4 regions of the Bacillus sp. WC2507 genome follow, and region 2 is predicted to be linked to each of the others. Evidence: riboswitches for the same ligand, from Rfam matches in the RefSeq annotation. Region 2 holds a riboswitch; each other region holds the start of a gene.
The links. Region 2 has a riboswitch for S-adenosylmethionine ahead of ACUN28_RS12905 (hypothetical protein). Riboswitches for the same ligand answer to the same signal wherever they lie in the genome.

Region 1 (4,382 bases), 1.8 Mb from region 2:
CGCGTATTCATTTTCACGGCAATAATAAAACAGAAGAAGAAATCGTGATGGCTCTTCAGGCTAATGTTGGTTGTTTTGTCGTAGATAATTTTTTGGAATTAGAAATTTTGCATGATTTAGCAGTGCAACACGGGAAATTTGTGAACATATTAATTCGTGTAACGCCTGGAGTAGAGGCGCACACACATGAATATATTACAACAGGTCAAGATGATTCGAAATTTGGATTTGGCGTGTCAAATGGTCAAGCGATGCAATCAATTGAGCTTGCTTTACAAAAATCAAATTATAATGTGTTAGGAATTCATTCACATATCGGATCGCAAATATTTGAAACGGCTGGATTTGTTCGAGCGATTGAAGTTCTTCATCAATTTTTAGAACAGGTGAGAGAGCGCGCGAACTATGTAGTAAAAGTATTAAATGTAGGCGGAGGATTCGGAATACGCTACACAGAGTCAGATACACCATTAACTCTTGAGACATATGTGCGAGCTGTAACAAGTGCGGTGAGGGAACAATTTACGGTATGTAATTATCCCTTGCCAGAAATATGGGTTGAACCAGGCCGTAGTATTGTAGGGGATGCTGGAACGACAATTTATACAGTCGGATCTGTGAAAGACATTCCTGGTATTCGGAAATATGTATCAGTGGATGGTGGGATGACTGATAATTTAAGACCTGCTTTATATAACGCTCGTTATGAAGCGATGTTAGCGAATCGAGGGAATGATGAGAATGAGGAAATTGTTTCGATTGCTGGGAAGTGCTGTGAGAGTGGAGATATGTTAATTTGGGATATTACTCTACCGAAAGTTGCTTCTGCCGATTTACTAGCGATTTCTTGTACAGGGGCATATGGGTACTCGATGGCAAATAATTATAATCGGATTCGTAGACCGGCTGTCGTCTTCGCGAAAGGCGGCACATCACAAATTGTTGTAGAGCGTGAAACATATGAAAATATTATTGGGAACGATCGCATACGTATTAAAGAACTTGTTTAAGTAAGGAAAGGGAGTTGTTCTGAGGGGCAATTCCTTTTTTATAAAGTGAAACTATAATCAGTGTGGGCATTCCCCACTAATTATTAGTCCCCATCAATTGGGCGTTTACAGGCAGCAAGGCACTTTTCTCTTGCTGGATTTTGAGGTAAGAATTGTACGGCCTCTAAATGGTGGTATAAAATAAATAAAATATATCGGAAAACTAGGATTGAAAAAAATCAGAATTGTGATAAAATACAAATACAAAGCTTATCAAGAGAAGCGGAGGGAACTGGCCCAACGAAGCTCGGCAACCTGCTTATAGAAAGCAAGGTGCTAAATCCAGCAAAATGGAATCCATTTTGAAAGATAAGGTAAAATATATTACCGAACAGTCTTTTCGAAATGGGAAAGATTTTTTTTATGAATAAAAAAGGGGGGCTGTTCGCGTGAGCGTACGGGAACATTTTGAGGAAGTATCTGAGAAAATTCAAGCGATGCTTGCTGATATGAAATATGGTTCAATTACAATTGTTGTGCAAGATGGGAAAGTCATTCAATTAGAGAAAAGTGAAAAAGTACGTTTAAAGTAAAAAAAGCGCTGACTAGAAAAACTAGAGGCGGTTTTAACCTATTTTATGAGGTTAAAACCGTCTTTTTGCTTTTACAGGGGGAAAAAACATGTTGACGTATGAAACGTGGGATGAAAATGGCATTTCATTTTCGGAAGAAGATGAAACGAAAGGCGCGTTGTCAGTTTTAAGTTGGGCTTATAAAGAGTATAAAGATGAAATCGTATACGCATGTAGCTTTGGAGTGGAAGGTATGGTCTTACTGCATCTTATAAACCAAGTAAATCCATCTGCTAAAGTTGTATTTTTAGATACAAATGTTCATTTTCAAGAAACATATGAATTAATTCAAAAAGTGCGGGGACGATTTCCTTCATTAAATATTATAGAAAAACAGCCGGAACTTACACTTGATGAACAAGCGAAGCTGCATGGTGAGAAATTATGGGAAAGTAATCCGAATCTTTGTTGTAAAATTAGAAAAATTTTACCGTTAGAAAAATCATTAGCGGCGGAAAAAGCATGGATATCGGGCTTAAGGAGGGAACAATCAGAAACGCGTAAGCATACAAAGTTTATAAATCAAGATCATCGCTTTCAATCTATTAAAGTTTGTCCGCTCATTCATTGGACGTGGAAAAAGGTATGGCGATATGTATACAAACATAGCTTGCCGTATAACCCATTGCATGATGTTGGATATCCAAGTATTGGGTGTGAGAAATGTACGTTACCTGTAGGAGAGGGTGGCGATTCGAGAGATGGTAGATGGGCCGGGAAAGTGAAAACTGAATGTGGTCTTCATTACCAATAAGATGAATTTGAAAATAAAGTTAAGAGAGGGTATAGAAAATGAGTACAGTAAACAAATTAATAAATCGTGTAGACGAGACATACGACGTATCACAAATTGAAAAAGAAATTCAGCTAGATAACATTGCATTAAGTGATTTAGAGCTATTAGCGACAGGGGGATATAGCCCGCTTACTGGTTTTTTAGGAAAGAAAGATTATGATTCGGTCGTAGAAACGCTTCGTTTAGCTAATGGGATCGTATGGAGTATACCAATTACATTACCAGTAACAGAAGAAGTAGCAGAGACTCTAAAAGCTGGGGAGGAAGTAAAACTTGTTAACGGTGGAAATGTATATGGTGTCATTCAAATAGAAGATATTTTTGTACCAGATAAGGAAAAAGAAGCGTTACTAGTGTATAAAACAACGGATGAGGCTCATCCTGGAGTGAAAAAATTATACGAAAGACCGAACGTTTACGTTGGAGGAGCAATTATTCTTACGAAACGTTTTGAAAATAATCCGTTTCCTTCTTATCATTTAGATCCAATTGAAACGAGAGAAGAATTTAAAAAACGTGGTTGGAAAACAGTAGTTGGATTCCAAACGAGAAATCCGGTGCATCGTGCCCATGAATATATTCAAAAATCTGCTCTTGAAATTGTAGATGGCCTCTTTTTAAATCCACTCGTTGGGGAAACGAAGTCGGACGATATTCCTGCTGATGTAAGGATGGAAAGCTATGAAGTATTACTTCAAAATTATTATCCGAAAGATCGTGTCTTTTTAAGTGTATTTCCTGCAGCAATGCGTTACGCAGGACCGAGGGAAGCGATATTTCATGCGTTAGTCAGAAAGAATTTTGGATGCACCCACTTTATTGTAGGGCGCGATCATGCAGGGGTAGGAGATTATTACGGTACTTATGAAGCGCAAGAAATTTTTACAAACTTTACAGTGGAAGAGTTAGGGATTACACCGTTATTTTTTGAACATAGTTTTTACTGCACGAAATGTGAAGCGATGGCTTCGACGAAAACATGCCCGCACGGAAAAGAAGATCATGTCATTTTATCTGGTACGAAAGTAAGAGAACTATTAAGAAACGGTGAGGTTCCGCCAAGTACATTTAGTCGTAAAGAAGTAGTGGAAGTACTAATTAAAGGTTTGAAAAAAGAAGTAGTAACAGAATAGGGAGAGAATGAGATGGATACGAATATTACTTGGCATACAGCATCTGTTTCAAAAGATGAGAGAAGAGTAAAAAATGGGCATCATAGTTTTGTAGTTTGGTTTACTGGATTATCAGCTTCAGGTAAATCTACGGTAGCGAACGCGGTTGCTCGTAAACTATTTGAAAAGAATATTGGAAACTATGTACTAGATGGAGACAATATACGCCACGGTTTAAATAAAGACTTAGGTTTTTCTGAAAGTGATCGTATGGAGAATATAAGACGGATTGGCGAAGTAGCGAAACTATTTGTAGATCAAGGTACTGTTGTTCTTACAGCGTTCATTTCACCATTTCGATTAGATCGAAAACAAGTTAGAGATCTATTAGCTGCAGATGAGTTTATAGAAGTGTTTGTAAAATGTCCAATTGAAGAGTGTGAAAAACGTGATCCAAAAGGGCTTTATAAAAAAGCTAGAAAAGGTGATATTAAGGAATTTACAGGTGTTGATTCACCGTATGAGGAACCAAAGCAAGCGGAATTAATTGTAGAAACGCATAAGTATTCTATTGAAGAATGTGCAGAACAAATTGTTAAGTACTTACAAGAGCGTAGTTTTATATAGGGGGATTTAAAAATGAGTTATGAAAAAGTATGGGCTAACAATGAAAAATTAAATCAGACTGAGAAAAATAAGTTAAAAAAAGATGGTTTGGAAATCTTTAATGATATTCCTTACTATGCTGAAAATGGATTCGAATCTATTCCGAAAGAAGAGTGGGACGCATTTAAATGGGCAGGGTTGTATTTACAAAGACCGAAAGAAGCTGGTTATTTTATGATGCGTGTCA
Region 2 (4,382 bases):
TGAAATAACATTTCAATATAAACTATCAATCTACCTAGACATTATGACAATACCCTTAAATTTCTGAATTTTATATATATTAAAGGGTATTACTCAAATAACCTCGAATAATTGTAATAAACATACATAAGGAGGTTGATCTATTTTGTTTCGTTCTTTTACTAATGGTTGCGTCGCCTTAGTGCAACGTTTCTTGCCAGAACCGTTTATTTTATCATGTTTATTAACTGTTTTTGTTATCTTCTTCGGCATGTTTGCAACGCACCAAACACCTGTGGAAATGATTAATCACTGGGGTAATGGCATTTGGGGACTACTCGCCTTTTCTATGCAAATGGCACTTGTACTCGTAACAGGATCTGCTTTAGCAAATGCTCCTCTTATTAAAAAAGGATTAACGAAAGCTGCAAGACTACCGAAAACGAATGGACAAGGTATTATTGCCATTTCAATCGTAAGTTTACTAGGAGCATACATAAACTGGGGATTTGGTATTGTTGTATCTGTTTTATATGCAAAAGAAGTGGCCAGGCAGCTTGAAGGATTAGATTATAGACTAGCAATTGCTTCTTCTTACTCTGGATTTCTCATTTGGCATGCGGGGCTTTCTGCTTCTATTCCTCTTACGTTAGCAACTGGCGGCGAAACGTTAATTAAAACGACAGCGGGAAGTATAAAAGAAGCGATTCCAATAACAGAAACATTATTTTCACCATACACACTCGTTCCAGTTATTATTTTTCTCGTTACGATGCCTCTCATTAATAAAGCGATGCATCCAGATGAAAAACATACGATAACGGTAGATCCTAGCGTATTTCATGAAGAAGCTGCCGCTCAAGAAGTAGGGAACAATACGTTCGCTGAAAAAATGGAAAATAGCATCATTATTACACTTTGTGTTGGATTGTTAGGTCTCATTTATATTTTCAATTACTTTTATACGAAAGGCTTTAACCTTACTCTCGATATCGTGATTTTTATGTTATTAATTGCTGGACTTATTTTCCACCGTACTCCGATTCAATATATTCGCGCTTTTTCGGACTCTACGAAAAGTGCTTCTGGTATTTTACTTCAATTTCCGTTTTACGCAGGAATTATGGGAATGATGATTGGAGCAAATAGTGAAGGACTTTCACTTGGAGGAGCTATTTCGAATTTCTTTATTAGCATTTCAAACGAAACGACTTTCCCGCTCTTTACTTTTTTAAGTGCTGGCATCGTTAATATTTTCGTTCCGTCTGGCGGCGGTCAATGGGCTGTGCAAGCACCCATTATGATTCCAGCTGGTGCTGAACTTGGTGTCCCTGCTGCAAAAACAGCAATGGCAATTGCGTGGGGTGATGCTTGGACAAATTTAATTCAACCTTTCTGGGCATTACCGGCATTAGCGATAGCTGGTTTAGGTGCTCGTGATATTATGGGATTTTGCGTTGTGAACTTACTATATGCAGGATTTATCATTAGTCTATGTTTCTTATTTATCTAAATGAAAAGCTAGTTTTATACTAGCTTTTTTACATAATAAATTATTTATTTCCCACGCAATTTATAATCCTTTCCCACTCTATCTCCGTAAGATGTAACGCCTCAAATGCAAAAAAGTCTTCACATATTTTTTCAATTAAATCTGGATTGTTCTTAAGGAAATTCCACTGTAATGCTTTAGGAAGAAAATATGTTTCATATTCTTTACTTCCTCTTACCACCTCATCAACTTCTCTTTCACAAATCCCTCTTATTAGATAATCATTTCTTAATTGAATCGTCATTTGTTGAAATGTTTCGCTACATTTTTTCAATTGAAGTAAACATGTAATATACGTTCGCAAAAGTTCGTTATCATACCCACAACAGTTTAGAATACGATCGATTTCATTCATAATGTACGAGCCTTTTCTTCTATTTGTACTAACCATTTTTCCCGCTTCTCTAGTTTACTCGTTTTCACTGATTGGAACACTGACCGTTTTATATCGCGAATACCGCAAAAACGTAAAACGCCTCTCTTCATCATAATCCAATCTGCTGATCGGTATAATAATGCGACGTACCATAAAGGCGAGTCCAACGTATTAATAACCCACGCTTTCTTTCCGTTCAATAATCCTTTCGGCAGGGCACCTTCATATTTATAAGCAAATCCAGCTACGAAAATGCGATCAATAAATCCTTTTAAAATAGCAGGCATCCCCCACCACCATATCGGATAGATGAAGAGAAGCGTATCTGCCTCTTCCACTAATTTTCTATATCGCGCTGTCTCTTCCTCATTTACTAAATCACGTCTTTTCTTCTCTTCATTAAATACAAGGACTGGATCAAATTGTTCCTTATATAAATCAAGTACCGTAACCGAATGATTTGTTTCTTGTAATCCTTTTTGCACATGCTTTAAAATCGCCGCGTTAAAACTGGAAGGACTAGGATGAGCGTATACAATTAGTACATTCACTACAAAACAACTCCCTCTATAAGTTAAAGTTTCCCCTTCTTTAACATCTTCTCTACAATTTGTACGTTTTTCGAACTTTGTAATAAACGATTTAATACTGTAAGTAACTCTTCCTTTTCTAAATCTTTCAGTTTCTCTTTTACCGTACTTTCACCAGCACCTTGAATATCATAAACAACTGCCGCCATATGCTTGCAAAGATTCTCATAAGGACACTCGCAGCTACTTTCTGTAAAATCTTCAAGATCAATAATCACTTCATAGTTTCCTGCATTTCCAGTAACGAAAGCAAAAACTTTCTTATCGTGTATTTCAACATCTTCTACATGTCCATCTTCATAATATTCGTATCCTCTATCTACAATGTATTTCGGAATCCATTTCGTTATATCATGTAATAAGTAAGCGTACATAACAACACCTCTTCCTTTAATTCCCTTTTGACTTCCAAAACCCTGCATGTTATTCTAATAACTGTCAAATAGTAAGTCTATATGACAAAACGACTGACACCTATTCGGCGGAGGTGTCTCTTTTCATTTGCAGCCGATATGAAGTGCCTCTTTCAGGCACATTCAATCTTTGACACTACACACTCAACACCATTCCCTTGTATCAGGCTGCTTCAGCAGTCTTTTACTCTACATACTTCAAAAAAAGAGAGCTTAGCTCCCTTTTCTCGCCTTATAAAATACCCCTTTTTCAGTATAGAGATATTCATCAGCTAATGTAATTTTCCCATCCAGTTTCAGTTCATCTAATAGTCTTGATAAATAAAATTGATGTAACATCTTTTTCGTGAATTTTCCTTCATGATGCGAAACGATATGTTCTTGAATATCTAACAATGATATTGGCTTATCTTGCTCTATCATATATTCATAAACTGTACTACGCAGTTTTACGTATTTTTCGAGTGTCACAGTACTTCGCAACCCCTTTCTTCTTAATATAAATTTTCGTAATCGGTTTTTTTGACAACAAAAAAACCTCTCCGATAAGAAGAAGTTACGTATATATCTTCGTCTTATCTCCCAGAACAAATATGTTCTGCTGGAATTAGCACCTGCATCGCGGTTGCTGGGTTTCATCGGGCCAGTCCCTCCACCTCTCTGGATAAGAAAATATTCACTTAAATCTTACTATACGTAATTTCATTTCAATTGTCAAACAAATACAACAAATTATATTTTCTTTCTTCCTGTTCATACTATACATATATGAATATGCAAGGAGGAGTATGAAATGCACGAAAATGCTCGCGGATATGTACAAGATTCTTTTCAATCATTACAAGAAGCAAAACATTGTTTAGAAGCAGCGCTACAGACCGTTGAAAAAGATTTTAATCGCGCACGTATTGAACAATCCCTTTATGCGATCGAACAAGCTATTCAACGTTGTGATTACACGGTTCACATTTTAGAACAAGATTGAAAAAACTTCCCATCATAAGATGGGAAGCTTTTTCAAATGGCATACTTCATAATTATTACCGTTATGATTAAAAAATATACAGAATTAGCAATTTCTAAAATACCTACTTTTATAATAGAAATTTTTTTACCGTACAACATAATTGCTCGCATGACACTTGGTATAAAAATAAGAGAACACCACGGATTCATAGCAAATACAATGATTGTTAATACAATATGATAACCCCAAGATATAAAACGATACTTCGGGTTATTTTTCTCACGTATCATCGTTTTCACATAAAACGTACTTCCTAAAAAATATAAAAATGATATAAGTGCAATAAATAGTGCTGTTTTATCTATAAGTTTCATTGAAAAATAATAACTAACTAAACCGCCAATACAGAAAACAATAATCGCACTAATGTCATTTAGTAACGCTCTTTCATTCTTTTGACGAGCGTAATACATATTTACAATAAATAATGGAATCATTACTGCTA
Region 3 (4,382 bases), 2.3 Mb from region 2:
TAGTAAAGAAAGTACGGTAACAAAAAGTACAGCTAAAAAAAATAAATCCAAACTATATATTTAAAATTAATTCTGCTAAACTATCACAAATAACTTCGAAGCTTCCGCTTTCATAATCTTCTAATTTTACTTGTCCATTTTCATTATCTACAACTACCAAGAGACCATTACATTCCATACCAATAGGAATATTATTCAGTTGATTATCATGTGCGCCTTGGTATCCTTGTAAAGATACATAAAAATCATGCAATTCAATTCCTGGTATAACAGGATTTAATTCAAAATCATAACCTAAATAATTACCTCCTAAGTCTAAAAACCAATAAGAATTATAATATTCTTTAATTGAATTATGTAATTGTATCCCCAAATCTTTTTCTATATCAGAAAAATCATGAATTATATTTTTCTCTAAAGGTTTCCAGAATACGTACCCCTCTGTATCTGGTTCTCCTTCATAGATAAAAGCATCTGCTTCTTCTATCCATAAAGATTTTGGCAATGAATTATTACAATCTTGCCACTCTCTAATTATTTTATCAAAACAATTTTTCATTTCATTTTTCATTTTTTTATTTACCTCCTAATTTATGATGTTCCATAAACTTCTGAAGCATTTCTGCATATTCTGCATCTTTTCCTCATGCTCCAATCGCTTTTTCTGCGTTATGAATCCCTCCAAAACCAGGATGTAGTGGCATCGGAATACCAACAGCTTGACCACCAATATGGTGATGAACTAATTTAGTTCCACGTAATTCTGTAAAATCATTTTGTAGAAATCCCCCTCTAAATCCTTAATGATTTATTCATATTTTGAATTACCCTATCACATAAGTAATATCATTTCTTATTAAATTTACTGTGTACCCGTTCAAAAAATTTATTTGCACCAAGTGAAATTGCGCCAATAATAAGAACACCAATAATAAAATAAATCTTTTTAAATAAGTTGTAAGGAGATAAAATAGCAACTACAAGAAGTATTATAATTGCAACGAATGTGACTAATTTTCCAACTTTAAATGCTTGCATATCAGCTTTCCTCCTTCTTTGGTTTTTCAAATTTAATAACCCCTCCAAGACCAAACTCTTCACCAAAGTATCCCCCATTTTGAGCTCCAAGCTTTGCTTTAAAACCGAATGTACCTAATCCTACTTCCCCTTTTGCTATTACATCGCAGTTTCCTATAAAGTGAAACTTTAATCAGTAGGGGGTTTTGTTCATCCCCCACCTAACTTCTTTGCTTTCGCTGAATTTTGAGGTGGGGGTCTTACTGCCCGTTAATGTGGGATAAATGTTATGCAATTTCAAATAAATTTTTTAATTCATTGCACGTTGAAAAAACAAAGTTTGGTTGCAAACTTCGTTTTTATTTATAAATGGCATGAATCGTTTTGATTACTTTCCCTGTTTCTAGATCACATTCAATTAAGCAATCCTACAAATGCCTCTTCTTCCTCATCTATAAAACCTACAAATATAATTTCTTCAATAGCATCATGATTAAATACAAATGTATAATTATGATCAATATATCCTTCTGGATAAAAACAGCCAATATAGTCATACATTACAGGTTCTTTAACCCATAAGTAGTTGTTTCCTTCCATAAATCACAATTTTCTTCGTCCCACCTTTTAATAGAACCATTTGGTAAAAATTTTTCTTTAGAAAATTGTATAATTCCCTATCCTTCCTTTATCTAAATGTAATTCTATATTCATGATGTTGTTTCCCCCTTCTCTTTTCCATAGTCTTTACTGACTAGAAGAGGGCTGCAACCACAATACTTAAAATTCAATAAACCTCTTTAAAAGGTTGTATGTGTTCTACCTCCATCTTCTATATGCTCCCTTAAATAATAATACCTATGAAGTTCCATAATAAAATGAAACAACATAAACGAAAGCATGGAGTATACACACATTAATACAATTGCTACCGTCTTTTGTGTTGCAAAACCAAGACTGATATTAGCAACGAATTGACCCAACCCTATAAAAGCCACTACTCCGAAACCAGAGTTTTTTTCGATGACTTTGATTTTTTGATTGGTCCCTGAAGTTTTTTTAACTGAAATAACATCAAGAACTTGCAGATTTACAATATTAAATATCTATCAATATGATTTATTCTATTGATAGATATTTAATTAATTTTACACTTCAACTAAGGCTTACAAATATCTCGTATGACTTATCTCAAAATCCTTATAATGTTAAAGTTATTCATTTTTAAGACTAGAAACAAATTAATATTGTAAATTCAAATTTTAGGGGTACTACCCCACATCCATCAACTTAACGTATATTTTTTATACAAAATGCGGTCTTTCCACGTAGTTTTTTTATTATCTTTTATAGATGTTATAAAAGTAGGCACATCAAATAAACCCTGACGGGTTTCAAATTTTGAGCAAGTGCTTGTGAACCGTATCATAAATAAATGAGGTTTTGTATGTTCGATTTTTAAATAATACCCAAGAAGGAGTGGGTTGCAGTTATAGTAATACTCTATTTTTTGTATTTCTATAATAGACAATTTTTTTAAAAAACAGAATTATCTTTACAGTTATTGAATGGATTGATAAGGTTATAAAAAAATATTTCTTATCCAGAGAGGTGGAGGGACTGGCCTTATGAAACCTCAGCAACAGGTCTGCTTAAGTAGACACTGTGCTAATTCCAGCGGGTGAAAATCCTGATAGATGAGAGCTTCCGTTTTTATTTGTCAGTAGCGCCCTCTTTTTTAGAGTGCGTTTTTGTTTTTTCTGGATAGTAACTAAAGGAGAGTAGAAATGGAGAACAAAAATGGGCAAGGATTTCAAAGGAAAATGCAAGCACGTCATTTAGTCATGCTATCACTTGGTGGCGTGATTGGAACTGGCTTATTCTTAAGCCCAGGTTACACTATTCAACAAGTTGGCCCATTTGGAACAATTCTATCCTATCTGATTGGTGCGCTAGTGGTTTATCTAGTTATGCTATGTTTAGGAGAGCTTTCCGTACATATGCCTGAAACGGGCGCATTTCATAGTTATGCAGTTAAATACATTGGACCGGGTACAGGGTATACAGTAGCCTGGTTGTATTGGTTAACTTGGACTGTTGCTTTAGGTTCTGAATTTACAGCCGCAGGATTACTTATGAAGCGATGGTTTCCATCGATTAATGTTTGGGTATGGAGTGCTCTTTTTGCCATTTTGATCTTTGTATTAAATGTCCTGACTGTTAAATTTTTCGCCGAATCCGAATTTTGGTTTTCATCGATAAAGGTTATAGCTATTGTGATTTTTATTGTTTTAGGAGTAGCGGCAATGCTAGGGTTTCTTCCGATGACTCATTCAAAAGCAGCACCATTCTTTTCTAATTATACAAGTGGAGGTTTATTTCCCCATGGTGCTACGGCCATTATAATGACCATGCTTGCGGTTAATTTTTCTTTTTCGGGAACAGAATTAATAGGCATTGCAGCTGGAGAAACAGCGAACCCGGAAAAAATGATACCGAAGGCCATTCGAACTACTCTGTGGAGATTGATCATCTTTTTTGTAGGAACGATTGTTGTTTTATCTGCGTTATTGCCTATTTCCGATGCAGGGGTATTAGAGAGCCCTTTTGTTGCAGTACTAGAACGAATTGGGGTGCCATATTCAGCTGACATAATGAATTTCGTTATCTTAACAGCCATTTTATCTGCGGCAAACTCAGGCCTTTATGCCTCTTCTAGAATGCTTTGGTCGCTTGCTAATAAGAATACGATATCCCCGATTTTTGGAAAAATGACGAAGCAAGGTGTTCCAATCAACGCCGTCATTTTCAGCATGGTGGGTGGAGCTTTGGCTTTGCTCTCGAGTATTGTGGCACCAGATACTGTCTATATCGTACTTGTTTCCATTTCCGGTCTAGCAGTAGTTGTAGTTTGGATGAGTATTAGTGCTTCCCAGTTCCTATTTCGCAGACAATTTTTGAAAGAAGGAAATTCTGAAAAGGACTTGATTTATCGCACACCACTATATCCATTAGTACCAATTGCTTCTTTTATCCTTTGTCTGGCATCGTGTATTGGAATTGCATTCGATCCAACACAGAGAATTGCCTTATATTGCGGCATACCGTTTATTTTGTTTTGCTATGGAAGTTATTATCTAACAAAAAATCTAAAAAAGAGGGGCGTAGATTATGTCGAACAAAATCAACCCAATTGATGATATTTTATCCCAACATTCCATTATGCTTCTTGACGGAGCATTAGCTACAGAATTGGAGGCGCATGGATGTAATTTGGACGATCCCCTTTGGTCGGCAAGTGTGTTACTAGAAAATCCGGAACTAATTTATCAGGTTCATTCAGACTATTTTCGTGCTGGAGCGGA
Region 4 (4,382 bases), 1.8 Mb from region 2:
TTCCTTCTAATTCAGATTGAATATTAGATAATTTATCTTGATTCGTTTCAGCGTATGCGGGTGAAAGAAACGGAGAAACAAAAATCGTTCCTGCTGCTAAAACACTGAACGCTGTAAATTTCTTTTTCATGGTTGTCTGGCTCCTTTCCCTATGAATGTTATATATCATAAGAAGAAGGGTGTCTATCGTTGTAACCATAATGTAAAGAAAATTTTATAAAATTGCTAAGTTTTGTCGGAAATTATCGTCTTTTAACGATAATTTTCACGGTAGATGGATTTTTAAAATTCATGTAAAAAGGATGTATTATTTAATTTTCGTTGTAAAATAAAGGGAAAAATACATTTGTTTTATATAGTGAAATATTAGATGAGAATCCAATAAAACACTGATAAGGAATCGTTCTCATGTGAGGTTTTCTGACATGGGTTTTGTTTTTGTCAAGAAAATTATTTGCGTTCGGGCAAACTTATTTTGTTGTCAGATTTAAAATTTTGATTTATGATTTTTAACAGGGACAAAATGTAGTGAATTGTCGAATAATATGTAATACTCTTAATTTCATGTTTTTATAGAGATAGAATGAGAGATAGAGTGACACATCGAAGAGGGGGTTACAACAAATATGAAAAGAATAGGACTTGCATGGCAAATATTAATAGGACTTGCGCTTGGTATTGCAGTTGGGGCGATTTTCTTTGATAATCCAGCGGTTGTGAAATATTTACAACCAATTGGTGATATTTTCATCCGATTAATTAAAATGATCGTTGTACCAATTGTTGTAGCAAGTATTGTTGTTGGGGTTGCTGGTGTTGGCGATGTTAAAAAACTAGGCCGACTAGGCGGAAAAACAATTCTTTATTTTGAAATTATTACAACAATTGCAATTATTGTCGGTCTATTAATTGCGAATATTTTCCAACCGGGAAAAGGCGTAAATATGGATCAGTTAACGAAGACAGATATTTCAAAATATACACATACGACAGAGCAAGTGCAAAGTCATTCATTTGCAGATACATTTGTAAATATTGTTCCAACGAACATTATGAAGTCATTAGCTGACGGAGATATGCTTGCTATTATCTTCTTCTCTGTATTATTTGGTTTAGGTGTAGCAGCAATTGGTGAAAGAGGAAGACCGGTTCTTCAATTTTTCCAAGGTGTAGCTGATGCAATGTTTTATGTAACAAACCAAGTTATGAAATTTGCACCATTTGGTGTGTTTGCACTAATTGGTGTTACAGTTTCTACATTCGGTCTAGCTTCATTAATTCCATTAGGGAAATTACTTATTGTCGTATATGGAGCAATGATCTTCTTCGTCGTAGTTGTCTTAGGACTTACAGCGAAAATATTTGGAATTAATATTTTCCAATTCTTTAAGATTTTAAAAGACGAGCTGATCTTAGCATATTCTACAGCGAGTTCAGAAACAGTTTTACCGAAAATCATGGAGAAAATGGAGAAGTTCGGTTGTCCGAAAGCAATTACATCTTTCGTTATTCCGACAGGTTATTCATTTAACTTAGATGGATCAACTTTATATCAAGCAATTGCGGCTATTTTCTTAGCACAAATGTACGGTATTGATTTATCTATTACACAACAAATTACATTATTACTTGTATTAATGGTTACATCAAAAGGTATCGCAGGTGTACCAGGCGTATCATTCGTTGTATTATTAGCGACACTTGGTACAGTAGGTATTCCACCTGAAGGTTTAGCATTCATCGCTGGTATTGACCGTATTTTAGATATGGCTCGTACAGCAGTTAACGTTGTAGGAAACTCTTTAGCAGCTGTAGTTATGTCTAAGTGGGAAGGTCAATATGACGCTGAAAAAGGACAAGCTTATTTGAAAGAGATTTCTGAAAAAGGACAAGCGGCTTAATTATAATATGAACAAGCTCTCACATAATATGTGGGAGCTTTTCTGTATATAGAAGAGGAGTAGACGTAATGAAACGTAAATATGGTGACGGTTCTTCGTGGAAGCGACTAATAGAGAAGGATTATACGGTTAAGAAAATAGAAGAGGGAATGCTAGGAATACTGGAAATGAAAAAGGTGAAAGAACCAAGTTGTAAAGAATATGATGGTAAAGAACTTTGTATTGCAGCGGATCAGTATACGTGGATTCAATATTTCATAGACGGGAAAAACTTTGCGATTACGGCTATGTTAGATGATCAGAAAAAATTAGTGCAATATTATATCGATGTGGCGAAAGAATATGAAATAGACGACCGTGGTTTACCGTATTTTGATGATTTATATTTAGATGTAGTGTTATTAGCGAATGGTAAGATGTATGTACTAGATGAAGATGAGCTAGAGGGTGCTTATAAAAGTGGCGATGTTACAAAAGGAGAGTACGAGTTAGCTTGGTACACTACGAAATGGATAATAGCTGCAATAAAGAATAGTGAATTTTATTGGATTTCAATATTGGAAGAAGAAATCAAAAAGTTAAAATGATTGTTGTATTCAAATTTTTGCATAATTACCAAAAAAATCTATACAAAAAATAATTGACTTTTGTTTTGTAAGCGAGTAAAGTTAGGGAAGAAATTATTATTAAAAAATAAATATGAAACCTTCTTATAAAGAGAGGCGGAGGGACTGGCCCTACGATGCCTCGGCAGCGGACTCGATTTCAGAGTGCTGTGCCAAATCCAGCAAGCATGTGCTTGAAAGATGAGAAGAGTGTTTCTTATAGATGTATAAGACCTCTTCTCATTGGAAGAGGTCTTTTGTTATTCATTAGAAAAAGGTTGAAACTAGGGAGAGATGGTACTTTGAAAGAAACGAGAGGAAATGGTTTGGCTTTATTACCACTTGGAATATTTTTGGCGCTATTTATTGGTTCTGGAATTATTACAGGTGATTTCTATAAATTGCCGATACTTGTAGCGATTTCAATTGCTGTAGGAGTCGCTTTAGCAATGAATCGTAAAGAAAGTTTTAATGTAAAAGTGGAACGATTTGCTAAAGGTGCAGGGAACCCAGATATTATGATTATGGTTTTGATTTTTGTACTGGCGGGAGCGTTTTCTGAAACAGCAAAATGGATGGGCGGCGTTGATTCTACAGTTAACTTAGCGTTATCAATTTTACCGCAAGGATTTATCGTAGCTGGAATTTTTGTTATAGGGGCATTTATTTCATTAGCGATGGGAACTTCAATGGGAACAATTGCTGCATTAGCACCAATTGCTGTAGGTATTAGTGGGCAAACTGATATCTCAATTGCACTTACGATGGCTACTGTCGTAGGCGGAGCGATGTTTGGTGATAATTTATCATTTATTTCAGATACAACAATCGCAGCTGTACGTTCACAAGGAACAGAAATGAAAGATAAGTTTAAAACGAACTTTTTAATTGTATTACCAGCAGCTATTATTACAATTGTACTTTTAGTAATCGTCACTTTAGGAAGCGATACGCAGATTAAAGCGCATAGCTTTGACTGGATAAAGATTTTACCTTATGCAGGAGTACTTATTACAGCGCTACTTGGTTGGAATGTACTTATCGTGTTAACTGGTGGAACTGTACTATCTGGCGTTATCGGTCTTTTAGATGGAAGTTACACGTTAGAGAGTTTCTTTAAAAGTGTAACGACTGGAATGGGCGGTATGATGGAGTTAGTATTACTAGCTATTTTAATTGGCGGTATGGTCGAACTGATTCAATATAATGGTGGCATTCAATATTTAATGAATATTTTAACGCGTAACATTCGTTCAAAAAAAGGAGCAGAGTTTGGTATTGCTGGCTTAGTGAGTATGACGAATATGTGTACAGCGAATAATACAATTTCTATTATCTTTACAGGTCCACTTGCGAAAAATATTGCAGATCAATATGAAATTGATCCTCGTAAATCAGCGAGTGTATTAGATCTTTTCTCATGTTGTGTGCAAGGATTAATTCCGTATGGTGCGCAAATGTTAACGGCAGCAGGATTTGCGGCGTTATCTCCAATTGAATTGTTGCCATATGCGTTTTATCCAATCTTAGTTGGAGTATGTGGAATCATTTCTATATTAATTGGTTTCCCGAGGTTTTCTAAAGTAGCGGGAAAGAAAGAGTATCATAAAACAGCATAATGAATAGTAACGAAAGCCGTACAGAGAATATTCTCTGTACGGCTTTTTATGTGCGATAAAAGAGTAAAGCATCCGATCTTACCGCATGTTTTTACAAAAGGCTGAATGCAACTCGGTCTTAAGTCTGAGTCAAAAACGGTTCTTAAGCTCGTTATGGAAACATGAAAAAATAGTTAAGATAAGAGTATCAAATCGAAGGGAGGCAAGCACAAGATGAAACAATTTCTAGCGTTTATCGCGGCCGGTATTTTGGCTTT

Region 1: another riboswitch for S-adenosylmethionine. It lies ahead of ACUN28_RS22275 (YezD family protein); the one in region 2 lies ahead of ACUN28_RS12905 (hypothetical protein).
Region 3: another riboswitch for S-adenosylmethionine. It lies ahead of mmuP (S-methylmethionine permease); the one in region 2 lies ahead of ACUN28_RS12905 (hypothetical protein).
Region 4: another riboswitch for S-adenosylmethionine. It lies ahead of ACUN28_RS22205 (Na+/H+ antiporter NhaC family protein); the one in region 2 lies ahead of ACUN28_RS12905 (hypothetical protein).

Annotation. Positions count from the first base shown of each region.
Region 1 is NZ_JBQXPN010000001.1:4,228,394-4,232,775, reverse strand. It holds gene lysA (diaminopimelate decarboxylase) at 1-1,010, shown strand, start outside; SAM riboswitch class I at 1,257-1,365, shown strand; gene ACUN28_RS22275 (YezD family protein) at 1,439-1,582, shown strand; gene ACUN28_RS22270 (phosphoadenylyl-sulfate reductase) at 1,671-2,375, shown strand; gene sat (sulfate adenylyltransferase) at 2,414-3,550, shown strand; gene cysC (adenylyl-sulfate kinase) at 3,563-4,156, shown strand; gene ACUN28_RS22255 (nitrite/sulfite reductase) at 4,169-4,382, shown strand, end outside.
Region 2 is NZ_JBQXPN010000001.1:2,427,683-2,432,064, reverse strand. It holds gene ACUN28_RS12925 (short-chain fatty acid transporter) at 146-1,492, shown strand; gene ACUN28_RS12920 (hypothetical protein) at 1,533-1,886, opposite strand; gene ACUN28_RS12915 (NAD(P)H-dependent oxidoreductase) at 1,883-2,458, opposite strand; gene ACUN28_RS12910 (SWIM zinc finger family protein) at 2,482-2,919, opposite strand; gene ACUN28_RS12905 (hypothetical protein) at 3,124-3,381, opposite strand; SAM riboswitch class I at 3,483-3,581, opposite strand; gene ACUN28_RS12900 (hypothetical protein) at 3,704-3,895, shown strand; gene ACUN28_RS12895 (YwiC-like family protein) at 3,928-4,382, opposite strand, start outside.
Region 3 is NZ_JBQXPN010000001.1:4,691,443-4,695,824, forward strand. It holds gene ACUN28_RS24785 (SecY-interacting protein Syd) at 53-571, opposite strand; gene ACUN28_RS24790 (hypothetical protein) at 645-731, opposite strand; gene ACUN28_RS24795 (hypothetical protein) at 847-1,038, opposite strand; partial or broken gene ACUN28_RS24800 (DUF4176 domain-containing protein) at 1,432-1,688, opposite strand; partial or broken gene ACUN28_RS24805 (hypothetical protein) at 1,818-2,080, opposite strand; SAM riboswitch class I at 2,614-2,721, shown strand; gene mmuP (S-methylmethionine permease) at 2,805-4,214, shown strand; gene mmuM (homocysteine S-methyltransferase) at 4,189-4,382, shown strand, end outside.
Region 4 is NZ_JBQXPN010000001.1:4,216,970-4,221,351, reverse strand. It holds gene ACUN28_RS22220 (murein hydrolase activator EnvC family protein) at 1-130, opposite strand, end outside; gene gltP (glutamate/aspartate:proton symporter GltP) at 627-1,901, shown strand; gene ACUN28_RS22210 (DUF402 domain-containing protein) at 1,970-2,488, shown strand; SAM riboswitch class I at 2,609-2,714, shown strand; gene ACUN28_RS22205 (Na+/H+ antiporter NhaC family protein) at 2,809-4,125, shown strand; gene ACUN28_RS22200 (lmo0954 family membrane protein) at 4,339-4,382, shown strand, end outside.